2 regions of the Williamsia phyllosphaerae genome follow, and region 2 is predicted to be linked to the other one. Evidence: predicted binding sites of a transcription regulator. Region 2 holds the regulator's gene; the other holds the start of a gene.
The links. The regulator LexA, encoded in region 2, represses DNA repair genes until DNA is damaged. The targets are predictions, from matches to a motif close to CGAACANNTGTTCG.
Positions count from the first base shown of each region.

Region 1: IEV93_RS08945 (HNH endonuclease signature motif containing protein) is a predicted target of LexA. The motif match lies at 1,882-1,895, and genes of this name have one in related genera.

Region 1 is NZ_BMCS01000001.1:1,885,106-1,892,245, forward strand. Features, by position in the region: gene IEV93_RS08935 (PucR family transcriptional regulator) at 1-1,042, shown strand, start outside; gene IEV93_RS22650 (hypothetical protein) at 1,174-1,560, shown strand; gene IEV93_RS22655 (GNAT family N-acetyltransferase) at 1,491-1,739, shown strand; gene IEV93_RS08945 (HNH endonuclease signature motif containing protein) at 1,904-3,208, shown strand; gene IEV93_RS08950 (SDR family NAD(P)-dependent oxidoreductase) at 3,354-4,151, shown strand; gene IEV93_RS08955 (EAL domain-containing protein) at 4,172-5,419, opposite strand; gene hemL (glutamate-1-semialdehyde 2,1-aminomutase) at 5,627-6,967, shown strand; gene IEV93_RS08965 (histidine phosphatase family protein) at 6,990-7,140, shown strand, end outside.
Region 2 is NZ_BMCS01000003.1:318,386-325,525, reverse strand. Features, by position in the region: gene hrpA (ATP-dependent RNA helicase HrpA) at 1-3,949, shown strand, start outside; gene nrdR (transcriptional regulator NrdR) at 3,920-4,426, opposite strand; gene IEV93_RS22565 (LysM peptidoglycan-binding domain-containing protein) at 4,619-5,140, opposite strand; gene lexA (transcriptional repressor LexA) at 5,342-6,019, shown strand; gene IEV93_RS20040 (SDR family NAD(P)-dependent oxidoreductase) at 6,078-6,947, shown strand; gene IEV93_RS20035 (TetR/AcrR family transcriptional regulator) at 6,976-7,140, opposite strand, start outside.

The DNA of each region.
Region 1 (7,140 bases), on a different contig from region 2:
CGCGGCACTGGACCGGTCGGTCGCGTTCATCGACAGCGACGGCAAAGTCGTGTCGACGACGTCGCGCGCGTCCGCCGACGCCGGTGCAGAACGGGATCGGGCTGCGCTGCGCCACGTTCGAGCGTTGATCGCTCATGGGCCGATGTCGACGACGGGGGTCACGATCACCGCCGAGCACACGATCACCGTGCAGCGCATCAACGCCGGCGTGGGGGTCGTCGGGTATCTGGCGGTGATCGGTACCGACCCGCTCGGTGACGTGCACCGTGTCCTGGTCGGGCACGCCGCGTCACTGGTGACTCTGCAGCACGCCGAGGCCGGCAACGTCGCCGTCGATCGCGCCGCGTTGCAGACGGAGATCTTCGGCCTGGCGCTCCACGGGACGATGTCACCGTCCGCAGCCGTGCTCCTCGGACGTGCCGCGGACACCGCCGGACTCGTCCGGGTCGTCGTGTACGAGTTCCGCTCCAGCGCAGTCGCAGTGAATGCCGTCGAGACCATCGGTGCCGAGCTTGCCGCGCGGTGGCGACCGGTCTTCGTGCTGCAGCGCGATCGGGAGGTGGTGGTGCTGGTGCGCGGTGACGACGACGTCGCCGTGGTGCGTGGTCTCGCCGGAGGGAGTCGGATGCGGGCCGGGTTGGGGCCGGTCACCGATCTCGCCGGACTGGTCTCGTCGGCCGGCCAGGCCCGCCAGGCAGCGCGTAGCGCGACCGACGGCGAGGTGGTCGATCTGGAGACCACCGGCTCGGTGCTCGCCATCGACGCGGTCCAGGACGGTCTGCGAGGGCTGCACGACGTCCGGCTGCGCCCGCTCATCGCGGTTCGTGAGAGCGGGGGAGCGGATCTCGTGGCCACCCTGCGCGGCTACCTCGAGGCGAACGGTCACTGGGAGACGGCCGCATCGACCGTGGGTGTCCATCGACATACGCTGCGGCATCGCATCTCTCGCATCGAGGTATTGCTCGGTGTCGATCTCGCGGACGCCCGCACCCGTGCCGAGTTGCTGCTCATCCTGCTCAGCGGGGACCGCCCGCCCGCGTGATTCCTGGCAGTCGGTCGGAAATCAGGCTGATCGCAACGCTGGCTGACGTGCGTCGGTGACTCCTGGCTGGACCCGGTGGACGGCAGGGGTATGGGCTGACGACGGACGCCGCGGCGGCGCAACGCACCGTTGTGACCTCGCGATGCATCCGCTCGACGATCCGGTCCTCGCTGGGTGGAGCACACGCCGAGGTGGCGCTGCGCGGGTCGTATGCGCCACCCGTTGGCCGGGAGGTGCTGGGGGAGTTCGGTTCGGTACAGCTCGAGGGTTCGGGGTTGGCGGTCGCGCCGGAGCCCGCGGTGGTGGTGCTGGGGCCCGAGGACGTACCCGCGATGCTCGACCTGGTGGCGCGGAAGGAGCCCGGACCGTTCCGGGTGCGCACCGTCGAGATGGGCACCTATCTCGGGTTCCGGCACGATGAGGAGCTGGTCGCCTGGCCGGTGAGCGCATGCATCCGCAGGGCTGTAGCGAGATCAGCGCGGTGTGTACCGATCCGAGGTTCTGTCGGCGCGGTCTGAGCGCCCGTCTCGTCCGAGCCGACGGGACAAGGGATCCGGGCGCGCGGAGAGGTCCCGTTCCTGCACGCCCGGGGCGACAATCACGCGGCGATCCGGCTCTACGAATCGCTGGCTTCACGCTGCGCAAACGATCGGTGCTCACCTCGGTGCGGACACCGGCGGTCGATCCGTTGCTTTGATGTCGCACGGCCTGTGGACAACTCGGGCCACGCCGGCTCTGGTGTCGGAGGTCGCGTGTAGGGTGCTCGGCCCGACTCTCCAATGGATCGAAATACACTCATATTGAACAACATTCACCAAAATCAACCGTTGCACTCCGTTCGAACATGTGTACGATGGAAGCATGAGTGGGGGAACGCTTACCGACATCGCCAACAGGTTGGTCGATGAATACGGTTGCAGAGAAACGGTTGTCGCTGATGTCGATGACGAGATCGTGGCTGCGATCCGGGGTGCGGTCGCACTGCGGGCAGTGGCTGATGATGTGTTGGCGCGGTTGAGCGCGCAGGCTGAGCGTGTGGGTACCGCGAAACGATCCGGCATATCGCTACGGGAGTTGTTGTGTGCGAACGGGTTGGCGCCTGCGGTCACTTCACGGGTCATCCGGCTCGGGCGTGCGATGCAGGTGTTGGCGCGGGTGGCGCGCCACAGTCGTGACGCGTCGTTATCGGCGGAGCACCTCGACGCGGTCGCCCGGGGTGTCGAGCACGTTGTGCGCCGGACAGGGGAGTCCGTGGACTCTGATTTGATCGACGAGTTGGAGGCCGGTTTGATCGGCCACGCGGTCGCCGGCACCACACCGGCAGACATCGTCGAGCGGGCACGCGCGGTCGCGATCGAGCTGACGGCCGACGACTCCGATGGCGGCAACGATCCGGACCGATTGCCGCCCGCGGAGGACTCGTCCCTCAACGAACTCGACTGGCGGGCCGGCGACGACGGACGACTCCGGGGGACTTTCGAGCTCGACGCACTGACCGGCGAGCGCCTGATCACCGCACTCGACACCGCATCCCGGCCACGCCCCGAACCCGACGGGTCCGACGACACACGACCGGCCACGCGACGACGTGCCGATGCGTTCTCCCAGTTCCTCGAATGCGGCACCCGAGGCCTGTCACCCGACTCCTCGCACGGGCCGGCCCGAACTGAGATCCTGCTGACCATCCCCATCGCTGCCGACGCAGCAACGTCGGATATCGCGGGTCCGGCGTGGTTGTCGTGGATGGGACCCATCAGCGACCTGTCAGCAAAGCTCCTGTCCTGCGACGCGCGACTGGCCGGTGTAGGTCTCGACCTCAACGGAGCACCGGTCTCGGTGACTACACCAGAGCGGTTGTTCACCGGGGCTGCCCGCAAGGTCGTGCTACTGCGGGACCGTGGCTGCATCAAATGCGGGGCACCAGCATCGTGGTGCGACGTCCACCACATCGTCCATCACGCCGACGGTGGCCCGACCACGGTGGACAACGGTTGTCTGCTCTGCCGGTCCTGCCACACCGCGGTCCACCATGCCGGCTGGGACATCGTCATGGGCCCTGACCGCCATCCCTGGCTCATCCCACCCGCGTGCGTCGACGCCCAGCGACGACCGCTACCCGCCTACAACCGACGAACCCTGCGACTCGACGACCCCGTCGCCGCCTGAACCAGCGGGACGCAACCGAAACCAACCGACAACGTGCACCCGCCCCGCGGGACCGCACCTGCACCTTGACAACTTCACAGTGTGATCGCCGAACGGGCGTCCGTAGTGTCATCCGGACGACCATCGGTGGACTGACGGGAGAGACATGGACCTGCAACTGGACGGCAAGCGAGCGATCGTCACCGGCGGAAGTCGAGGCATCGGTCGCGCGATCGCCCGCGCTCTGGCGGCGGAGGGTGCGAGCGTCGTCATCGCGTCCCGTGGCGAAGAGGCCCTCGCCGCCACTGCGGCCGAGCTGACAACTGACACAGGGGGACACGTGATCGCCATCCCCGTCGACACCGGCGACCAGCTGTCGGTCGACCGCCTGGTCGAGCGGACCGTCGCCGAACTGGGTGGCGTCGACATCCTCGTCAACTCGGCGGCGACGCCGTGGAGCTCGGGCAAGCCCACGGACTTCGACTCGATCACCGACGACGTGGTGCGCGAGGAGATCGAGATCAAGGTGCTCGGTTATCTGCGGACGGCGCGTGCGGTGTCGCCGCATCTCATCGACCAGGGGTGGGGCCGCATCATCAACATCAGCGGTCTCGGTGCGCGGCAGGCGAAGTCGATCGCCCAGACGGTGCGCAACGTGAGTGTGTCCGCGCTGACGAAGAATCTGGCGGATGAGTTGGGGCCCAAGGGGATCAACGTCACCGTGGTGCACCCCGGCCTGACCCGGACCGAACGACTCGAGACCCGGCTCGCCGAACGCGCAGCCCGGGAGTCGGTCCCGGTGGCCGACCTCGAACGGGAACTGGCGACCAACTCGATCCGGCGGGTCGTCGACGCCTCCGAGGTGGCCGATGTCGTCGCGTTCCTCGCCTCGCCGCGGAGCATCGCGATCACCGGCGACGCGATCGCCGCGGGCGGCGGTGTGCCGGGACCGGTCTACTACTGACGGCGAGTACGTGTCATCGATCAGAGGGGAGGCGCACTCGCAGGCGCGAGACGACTGACCAGGCATCGCGCCACGTCGCGGACCGCCGAGCGTGAGTGGGTGAAATACCAGGCGTAGCGCCGCTGCGCCAGCGGCCCGCTGTCGCCGAGGTCGCGGGCCACGACGGCCGCCGCGGTCGTCTGGGTCAGGATGGCGACGGCGAACTGGTCGTCGAAGCCGGGATCGGCCGGTCGGGCAAGGCGCACGTCGGGCACGTTCAGGTCGCGTGCGCCCACCACCCCGACGAGGGTGTGTTTGGCCGCCAACTCCTCGTACCGGAACGCGTACCGGTCGATGAACGACGACTGGTTCTGCACCGCGACCGCGATGCACCCGGGCGTGATGAGGTCCTCGCCGTAGGACGTGATCGTGTCCAGGACGCTCGCGATGGTCTCGTAGGTCGTGATCTGCCGCGGCATCCGCTCCAGGACGTCCGCCGGACTCGCCAACGGCTCGGTCAGGACCTCGATCAGCGGGATGGCCAGATGCTCCGGTGGCCCGACCGGACCCGTCGGCGCGGGCCCGGGTCGGCCGAGCAGGTAGCCCTGACCGAGGGTCGCACCGACCGTCCGCGTCACCCCGAGATCCTCGGCGTTCTCGATCCCCTCGGCGAGGATCGACGCACCGGTGGCGGAGGCGTAATCGACGACAGCCGAGACGGTTTCGTTGAACTCGGGCGACAGCGGATCGGCCAGGATCCGGCGGTCGAGCTTGACGACGTCGGGGAGCACCAGTGGCAGCAGAGCGAGGGATTCGGGGTTGAGTCCCACGTCGTCGAGGGCGATGCCGCACCCCCGGTCACGCGCCCAGTCGACCGCGGCCAGCACCGAGGCGGGGTCGACGAGCAGGTCGCGCTCGGTGATCTCGACGACGACCTGCAGATCGCGTTCGGTGATCTCCCGGAACCGCTCCCCGGGGAACGGCCAGCGGGGCGACGAGCTCAGGGTCGTCGGCTCCACGTTGATGAACACGCTCATCGGCCGCGTCAGTCCGGCGTCGAGCGCGCCCACGACGGCCGCGCGCCGACAGGCCCAGTCGAGATCCCCGAGCCGTCCGTGCAGCCGCGCGTGGTCGAACACGTCGGCCGGACTCACATCGGGTGCCGACGGCCAGCGGGCGAGTGCCTCGTACCCGACGACCGTCATCGAGTCGAGGTCGAAGATGGGTTGGAACTGCGGCTCGATCGGACTGCTCAGCACCTCGTCGAGGCGACGACCGGCATCGATCACCTGCAGCCTCCCGGAGACGAAGTGAATCCGCGGCGAACCCTCACGGTTTGAAGGCTCGGGCCGGCGGTCGCGCGACGCGACCACCGATCACCTCAGATTGTGTCCGACTGGACCCGTTTTGCCACCCGCATCGCCGTCCGGGCCGTAAAACCGCAGGTGGGTGCTCCCCGCGAGGAGCCCACAGAATTGTTTGGAACACTGGACACCGTGACCGACCCCCGTACCGCCCTCTCGACCCGACGATCGGGTGAACTCTTCGACCGCGCCTGCGAGGCCATCCCGGGTGGCGTCAACTCGCCGGTCCGGGCGTTCTCGTCGGTCGGCGGCACCCCGAGGTTCATAACCAGCGCACAGGGATGTCGTCTGACCGACGCCGACGACAACGTCTACATCGACCTGATCAGCTCGTGGGGCCCGATGATCCTGGGCCACGCGCACCCCGAGGTCGTCGCCGCGGTACAGAAGGCGGCCTCGACCGGATTGTCGTTCGGCGCCCCGACCGAGGCCGAGATCGATCTGGCTGAGGCCATCATCGGCCGCGTCGCGCCGGTGCAGCAGGTCCGGCTCGTCAACTCCGGCACCGAGGCGACCATGTCGGCGGTCCGGCTGGCCCGCGGGTTCACCGGCCGCACCAAGATCGTGAAGTTCTCCGGGTGTTACCACGGCCACGTCGACGCGCTGCTGGCCGACGCGGGCTCGGGAGTCGCGACCCTCGGCCTGCCGACCTCGCCCGGCGTCACCGGCGCCCAGGCCGCCGACACGATGGTCCTGCCCTACAACGACCTGCCCGCACTCGAGGCCGCGTTCGCCGCGCATCCCGACGAGATCGCCTGCGTGATCACCGAGGCCGCCGCGGGCAACATGGGCGCGATCGCGCCGCTGCCCGGCTTCAATCAGGGGCTGCGCGACCTCACCTCGAAGTACGGTGCCCTGCTCATCGTCGACGAGGTGATGACCGGATTCCGGGTCACGCGTTCGGGGTGGTTCGGGATCGACGGTGTCGCCGGCGACCTCTACACCTTCGGGAAGGTGATGAGCGGCGGTCTGCCCGCCGCGGCGTTCGGCGGCCGCGCCGACGTCATGGCGCGCCTCGCGCCCGCCGGGCCGGTCTATCAGGCCGGGACGCTGTCGGGGAACCCCGTCGCGGTCGCTGCCGGACTGGCCACCCTCAACGCCGCCGACGACGCCGTCTACGCGGCCCTCGACGCCAACTCGCACCGCATCGGCGACCTCATCGGCGACGCGCTGACCACCGCGGGCGTCGGCCACCGCGTGCAGTACGCGGGCAGCCTCGTCAGTGTGTTCTTCACCTCTGACCCGGAGACCGCCATCACCGACTACGCCGGTGTCAAGAGCAGCGAGACCTGGCGTTTCCCGGCGTTCTTCCATGCGCTGCTCTCGCGCGGCGTCTACCCGCCGCCCAGCGCCTTCGAGGCGTGGTTTGTGTCTGCTGCGCTGGACGAGGATGCTTTCGATGTCATCGCCGATGCCATGCCGGCAGCCGCGCAGGCGGCCGCTGCGGCACCCGAGCCCGACCAGGCTCACTGATGTGTCCCGAGGAGCTCCACTGATGCAGCGCACGATCGTGCACATGATGCGGCACGGCGAGGTCCACAACCCCGAGGGAATCCTCTACGGGCGCCTGCCGAACTTCCACCTCTCCGACACCGGCGCGCGCCAGGCGGCCACGGTCGCCGAGTCCCTCGCCGACCACGACATCA
Region 2 (7,140 bases):
GCCCCGTCCGAGCGCCGACCCCGACGGCGCGGCGATCGCCTGGGACGAGGTCTCGATCGCCGACGAATACCGGCTGCGACGCCGCCGGTCGCGCCTGCGCACGGACACCGACCGGAATCGTTTCACCGGCGCCCTGCGGTCCGCGCAGGCACGCCTCGTCCGCCGTCGGGAGTCCGTCCCGACCCTGGACTATCCGCCCGAACTGCCCATCTCGGGCGCGCGGGAGGAGATCGCCACGGCACTGGCCGACCACCAGGTGATCGTCGTCGCCGGGGAGACCGGGTCGGGCAAGACGACCCAGCTGCCCAAGATCTGCCTCGAACTCGGGCGCGGGGTCCGCGGGACGATCGGGCACACCCAGCCCCGGCGCATCGCCGCCCGCGCGGTCGCCGCCCGCATCGCCGAGGAGACCGACACCGAACTCGGCCACACCGTGGGGTTCTCGGTCCGCTTCGACGACAAGTCCGGCGACGACACGCTGGTCAAGGTGATGACCGACGGCATCCTGCTCCGCGAGATCGGACGCGACCCGCTGCTGCGTGCCTACGACACGATCATCGTCGACGAGGCCCACGAGCGGAGCCTCAACATCGACTTCATCCTCGGCTTCCTCAAGCAGCTGCTCCCCCGCCGCCCCGATCTCAAGGTCGTCATCACCTCGGCGACCATCGATCCCGGACGCTTCGCCGAGCACTTCGCGACGCCCGGGAACCCGGTGCCGATCATCGCGGTATCCGGTCGCACCTATCCGGTCGAGGTCAGGTACCGCCCGTTGTCGGCCGACTCCGACGACCCGGAACACGATCACGAGGACCTCGACCAGATCCAAGCGATCCGCGCGGCGATCGACGAGCTCAGCCGGGACGGCCCGGGCGACATCCTGGTCTTCCTCGCGACCGAACGCGAGATCCGCGACACCGCCGACGCCCTGCGGGGCCTCGCCGATTCGGGCGTGAAGATCCTCCAGCTGTTTTCGCGTCTGTCGACCGCGGCTCAACACGAGGTCTTCACCACGTCGACTCAGCGACGGATCATCCTGTCCACCAACATCGCCGAGACCTCGCTGACGGTGCCCGGCATCCGCTACGTCGTCGACGTCGGCACCGCCCGGATCTCCCGGTACTCGCTGCGCACCAAGGTCCAGCGACTACCGATCGAACCCGTCTCGCAGGCGAGTGCCCGACAGCGGGCCGGGCGTTGCGGCCGTGTCGCCGACGGTATCTGCATCCGGCTCTACGGCGAGGACGACTTCGACGCACGCCCGGAGTTCACCGAACCGGAGATCCTGCGCACCAACCTCGCCTCGGTGATCCTCACGATGACCGCACTCGGACTCGGCGACATCGCCGCGTTCCCGTTCGTCGAGGCCCCGGACGCGCGCTCGATCCGGGACGGCGTCGGACTCCTCGACGAGCTCGGCGCCGTGCAGGGCCAGGGTGCGCAACGGACGTTGACCCCCGTCGGCCGCGACCTCTCCGACCTGCCGGTCGATCCCCGGTGGGCGCGGATGCTGGTGGCCGCCCGCGACAACGGTGCACTGGCCGAGGTACTCGTCATCGTCTCCGCGCTGTCGCTGCCCGATGTCCGTGAGCGTCCGGCCGAGCACCGTCAGGCCGCCGACGAGGCACACAAGAAGTACTCGGTCGCCGGATCGGACTTCCTGTCGATCCTCGCGCTGTGGGATCACCTCGAGGAGGCCCGCCGCGACCTGTCGAACAACCAGTTCCGTCGGCAGTGCGAGCGGGAGTTCCTGCACTGGCTGCGGATCCGCGAGTGGCGCGAACTGCATCGTCAGCTCGAGCGCATCACCGCCGACAAGGGGTGGTCGCCGAACTCCACGGCGGCGGCGCCCGCGTCGGTACACCAGTCGCTGCTCGCCGGCCTGCTGGGACACCTCGGGATCCGGGAGGGCGAGGCACGGGAGTTCCTCGGCGCCCGCGGTACCCGATTCGTCGTGTTCCCCGGGTCGCCCCTGGCGAAGAAGCCGCCTCGGTTCGTGATGGCCGCCGAGATCGTCGAGACCTCACGGCTGTTCGCGCGTACCGCCGCGGGGATCGAACCCGAGTGGGCGGAGAAGATCGCCGGGCCCCTGGCCAAACGCCAGTACAGCGAACCGCACTGGTCCATCAAGCGCGCGTGCGCCATGGCCTACGAGCGGGTCACGCTCTACGGGGTACCACTCGTGGTCAACCGGCCGGTCCCGTTCGGGCGGATCGACCCCGAGGTGTCTCGGGAGCTGTTCATCCGCCACGCCCTCGTCGAAGGCGAGTGGCGGACCCGTCACCCGTTCTTCGAACGCAACCGGGCATTGCTCGACGACGCCCGCGATCTCGAACACCGCGCCCGGCGCGGTGATCTCGTCATCGACGACGACCAGCTGTTCGATTTCTACGACGAACGCATCGGGGAGGAGGTGGTCTCCGGTGCGCACTTCGACACCTGGTGGAAGACCGCACGCGCCGCCGATCCCGACCTCCTCGATCTGACGGCCGACGCCGTCGCCGACCCCGACGCGATCTCGGCGACCGAGTACCCCGACCACTGGCAGCAGGGCGAGGCCCGGTTGGCCCTGACGTACGAGTTCCGACCCGGTACCGACCGCGACGGTGTCACCGTGCACATCCCCGTGGCCCTGCTCCCCCGCGTACGACCGTCCGGCTTCGACTGGCTGGTACCGGGATTGCGTGCCGAACTCGCGGTCGCCTTGGTCCGGACCCTGCCCAAGGCGATCCGTCGTCGGCTGCCGCCGGCCGCGGACGCCGCGGGTCCCGCACTCGCGGCGCTCACCCCCCGCAGCGAGCCCATCGCGACCGGCCTCGCGCGCGAACTGACCCGTCGGACCGGAGTGGTGATCGCACCCACCGACTTCGACCCGACCGGTCTACCCGATCACCTGCGGATGACCTACGTCGCCGAGACCGACGACGGTACAACCGTCGCGGACGCGTCGTCGCTGACCGAACTCGTCACGGCTGTCGCGGCCGTCGACCGACCGCGCATGGCCGCCGTCGAACCCGCGACGAACCGACGGACGTCCCCGCGCGGCTCGAGAACCGTACCGAGCGCTGATCGCGTTGCGCCGCAGCCGATCTCGACACCGGTGACAGAGTGGACACCGACCACCATCGGAACCCTGGCCGACTCGGTCGTCGACACCATCGCCGGCCAACGGGTCACCAGCCACCCGTCACTGCGCGCGGTACCGAATGGTGTGGTCCTCGACATGGCGTCGTCGCCGGCGCAGGCACGCGCCCAGACGCGTCAGGGCATCATCGCGCTGCTCGAGTTGTCCATCCCACAGCTCAAACCCAGTGCCGTGGCACAACTGCCCGTCGGCGACCGGATCGCGTTGTCCCAGAGCCCGTACGCGAGCACCGAGGCGCTGCTGCGGGACTGCACCGGCGCGGCGATCCGCGGCGCGCTCGGACCCACCGACGACGTCACCGACAGCGCCCGGTACGCGGCCCTGCGGGCGCAGGTGGCCCGTGACGTCCCGCAGTCGGCGCGACGCGTGCTCGCCGCCGTCGGAGACGCGATGACACGGATGGCACCGATCCGAACAGAACTGGACCGAGTCGGTCCCGGCCCGGTGTTCGACGACATCACCGAGCAACTCGACCACCTCGTCTACCAGGGGTTCATCGCCGACACGGGATTCGACCACCTGCTGCGACTACCTGCCTACCTCGACGCCATCGTCGTACGGCTGGGAAAACTTCCCGCGGCCTTGGCACAGGACGCGCGCGCCATGAGCGCCGTCGACACCGTGACCGCACGATGGAATTCCGCGGTCGCCCGGGCCACACCCGCACGGCAGGCGGCGATCAACGAGCAGATCCACTGGATGGTCGAGGAACTCCGGATCGGGCTGTTCGCCGAGCGGATCGGAACGGCATACCCGGTGTCGGAGAAACGGATACTACGGGCGATCGACGCCCTCCGCGGCTGAACCGGCCGTCGCGTGGGCGTTCGCGGCGCGTGACGGGAGCGCACGGAGATCGTCGATCTCGCGCTGGAAGTCCTCGACCGACTCGAACGAACGGTAGACCGACGCGAAACGAAGGTACGCGACCTCGTCCAGTTCACGAAGGGGCTGCAGGATCGCCAAACCCACCTCGTTGCTGGGGATCTCGGCCGATCCCGACGCCCGCACCGAGTCCTCGACCTGCTGGGCGAGTTGTCTCAGACTGTCCTCGTCGACCTGACGGCCCTGGCACGCCCGTCGAACGCCCAGCATGACCTTCTCGCGACTGAAGGGTTCGGTGACGCCGTTTCGCTTCACCACCGCGAGCACCGCACTCTCGACCGTCGTGAAGCGGCGACCACACTCCGAACAGGAGCGGCGCCGGCGGATCGCCTGGCCCTCGTCGGCAACACGCGAGTCGACCACGCGGGTGTCCTCGTTCTTGCAGAAGGGGCAATGCATCGGTGTGTCCTCGAGCCGGATCCGTGGGCGCGACGACGGGGGCACACCCTCGGCGTCGACGCGGAGTCCGAGACGAACCCCTGGTGACCAGGATACCGGTGCGTATCCGAGCCCGGACACGGCGTGAACGGTCGCGGTGACCTCGGGTGGTCGACGCACCCGCCGACTGTCCTCGAACATCACCGGGACGACTCAGCGCAGGTAGGTCGGGGCGAGCAGCGGCTGGCCGGCGGTGATCGCCGATCCGCTCAGGTGATTGAGGTCCTTGATGGTGGCGACGACCGACGACATCGGCTGATCCGGCGCGACCCGCCCGGCCAACTCACCCAGTGACTCGCCTCCGCGCACGTGCACCAGCTCGGTACCACTGACCGCAGGCGCGGTGGAGTCGGCGAACACCGAACCGCTGACGACCATCATCCACATCACGATCGCGAGCCCGATGCCCACGACGACGGCTACCGCCCAACCGATCGGGGCGGGCCGCAGCGCCGGCGGGGCCTGCCGCCGGGCGTCTCCGCACGCCGCGCCGGTCCGCGGGCGGGCGACCTCCGGACGGCGACCCGCGGGACGGCGGACGTCGGGGCGCAGACCGCCGGTGGTGGCGCGACGACGCGCGGGAGCGCCGTGCACCGCGGTTCGGCGGACGGTGTCAGACGTACGGACCGGCGCAGTGACCGTGGTGCTCGTGTGACGCGTGAGAGTCTGATTCATGACGTTCTCCTCATCGACCAGACGTTCGAATGAACGTATGTTCGATTAGAACACGGGGGTCCGACAAAGTCCCGACACGATCGAACAAATGTTTGAAAGTTGTTATCAAGTCCTCTACTGTCCCAGGTGACAGCAGGTCCGCGCGCTTCTCGAACAGGCCCCACAGGCCCGTCGACGGCGGGCCGCGACAGGAGGGACACCGTGTCCGACACCACCGTCAGCACCACCGAGGCCGCCGAGGGACCCATCAGTGAGGCCGATCTGACCTCACGGCAGGCGAAGGTCCTCGAGGTCATCCGCGCGTCGGTTCGCGAGCGCGGTTACCCACCGAGCATCCGCGAGATCGGCGATGCCGTCGGCCTCACGTCCACGTCGTCGGTCGCCCACCAGTTGCGCACACTCGAGCGCAAGGGCTTCCTCAAGCGCGACCACAACCGCCCTCGCGCGGTCAACGTCCAGGACCAGGATCCCGCCGACATCACGCCGGAGACCGACGCCCTGCCGACACCGACCTACGTGCCGGTCCTCGGACGGATCGCCGCGGGTGGTCCGATCCTCGCCGAGCAGGCCGTCGAGGAGGTGTTCCCACTCCCCCGTGAGCTGGTCGGAGACGGCGCCCTGTTCATGCTCAAGGTGGTGGGTGAGTCCATGATCGACGCCGCCATCTGCGACGGCGACTGGGTCGTCGTGCGTCAGCAGAACGTCGCCGACAACGGCGACATCGTGGCCGCGATGATCGACGGTGAGGCCACGGTCAAGACGTTCAAACGCACGAACGGCACGGTGTGGCTGATGCCGCACAACCCGCTGTTCGACCCCATCCCCGGTGACGAGGCCGCGATCCTGGGCAAGGTCGTCACCGTCATGCGGCGCATCTGAGGCGTCACGGCCGACCTCGACCCGCCGATCTGACCCGACGGCGTGTCACAATGACCCCATGAGCGAGAAGAAGATCGACCTGTCCGGTGCGGTCGTCGTCATCACCGGGGCCGCAGGCGGGATCGGTCGGGCGGTGGCGCGCGAACTGCACGCCCGGGGCGGGATCGTCGTCCTGGTCGATCTGGACCAGGCCTCGGTCGATGCGGTGGCCGGCGAACTCGGCCCCGCACGGACGCTGGCCCTGCGGGCCGACGTCACCTCCCCCGACGATCTGCGTCACGTGATGGACACCGCCGCCGCTCGTTTCGGCCGCATCGACGTGGTGCACGCGAACGCAGGCATCTCCAGCGGGGAGTCCGCCGACACGGTGCTCAGCGTCGCCGACGGCACCTTCGAACGCGTGATCGCGGTGAACCTCGCCGGGGTGTGGAACACCGTCCGTGCCGCCCTCCCGCACATCGTCGAGTCGCAGGGGCACGTGCTGATCACGTCCTCGACGTACGCGTACCTCAACGGCATGGTCAACGCGCCCTACGCGGCGACCAAGGCCGCGGTCGAACAGATCGGCCGTGCGCTGCGCGTCGAGCTGGCGGCACACGGCGCCTCCGCGGGCGTCCTGTACCCGGGGTGGGTGGCGACACCGATCGCCGACGTCGCCTTCGGCAAGGACGACCTCGCGACCGCACTGGTGGCCCGGGCGTTCCCGGCCCCGCTGCGCACCCCCATCGCCCCGGAGCGGGTGGGGCGTGCGGTCGCCGCCGGCATCGAACGACGTGCCGCGCGCGTACAGATCCCGCGCCGCTGGATCCCGGTCGCGACGCTGCGGGGCATCATCAACCCGTTGCTGGACCGCTCACTGCGTCGCGATACGACGCTGATCGATCTCGTCCGACAGGTCGAGACGCGGTCGGGCCGTCGATTGCGCTGACGCGCAGTCGAGTTCGACCGGACCCCGATCAGGCGCGGTCGTAGAACCGTTCGAACGATGCGGCGAACAGACCGGTGCACACCGACAGGATCGCGTCGGGATCGTGCGAGCCGTTGCCCAGGACCCAGTCGACCAGCAACTGGTTGACAGCACCCACGAGCCCGACCGCCACCAGGCGGAACTCCGGCGCCGA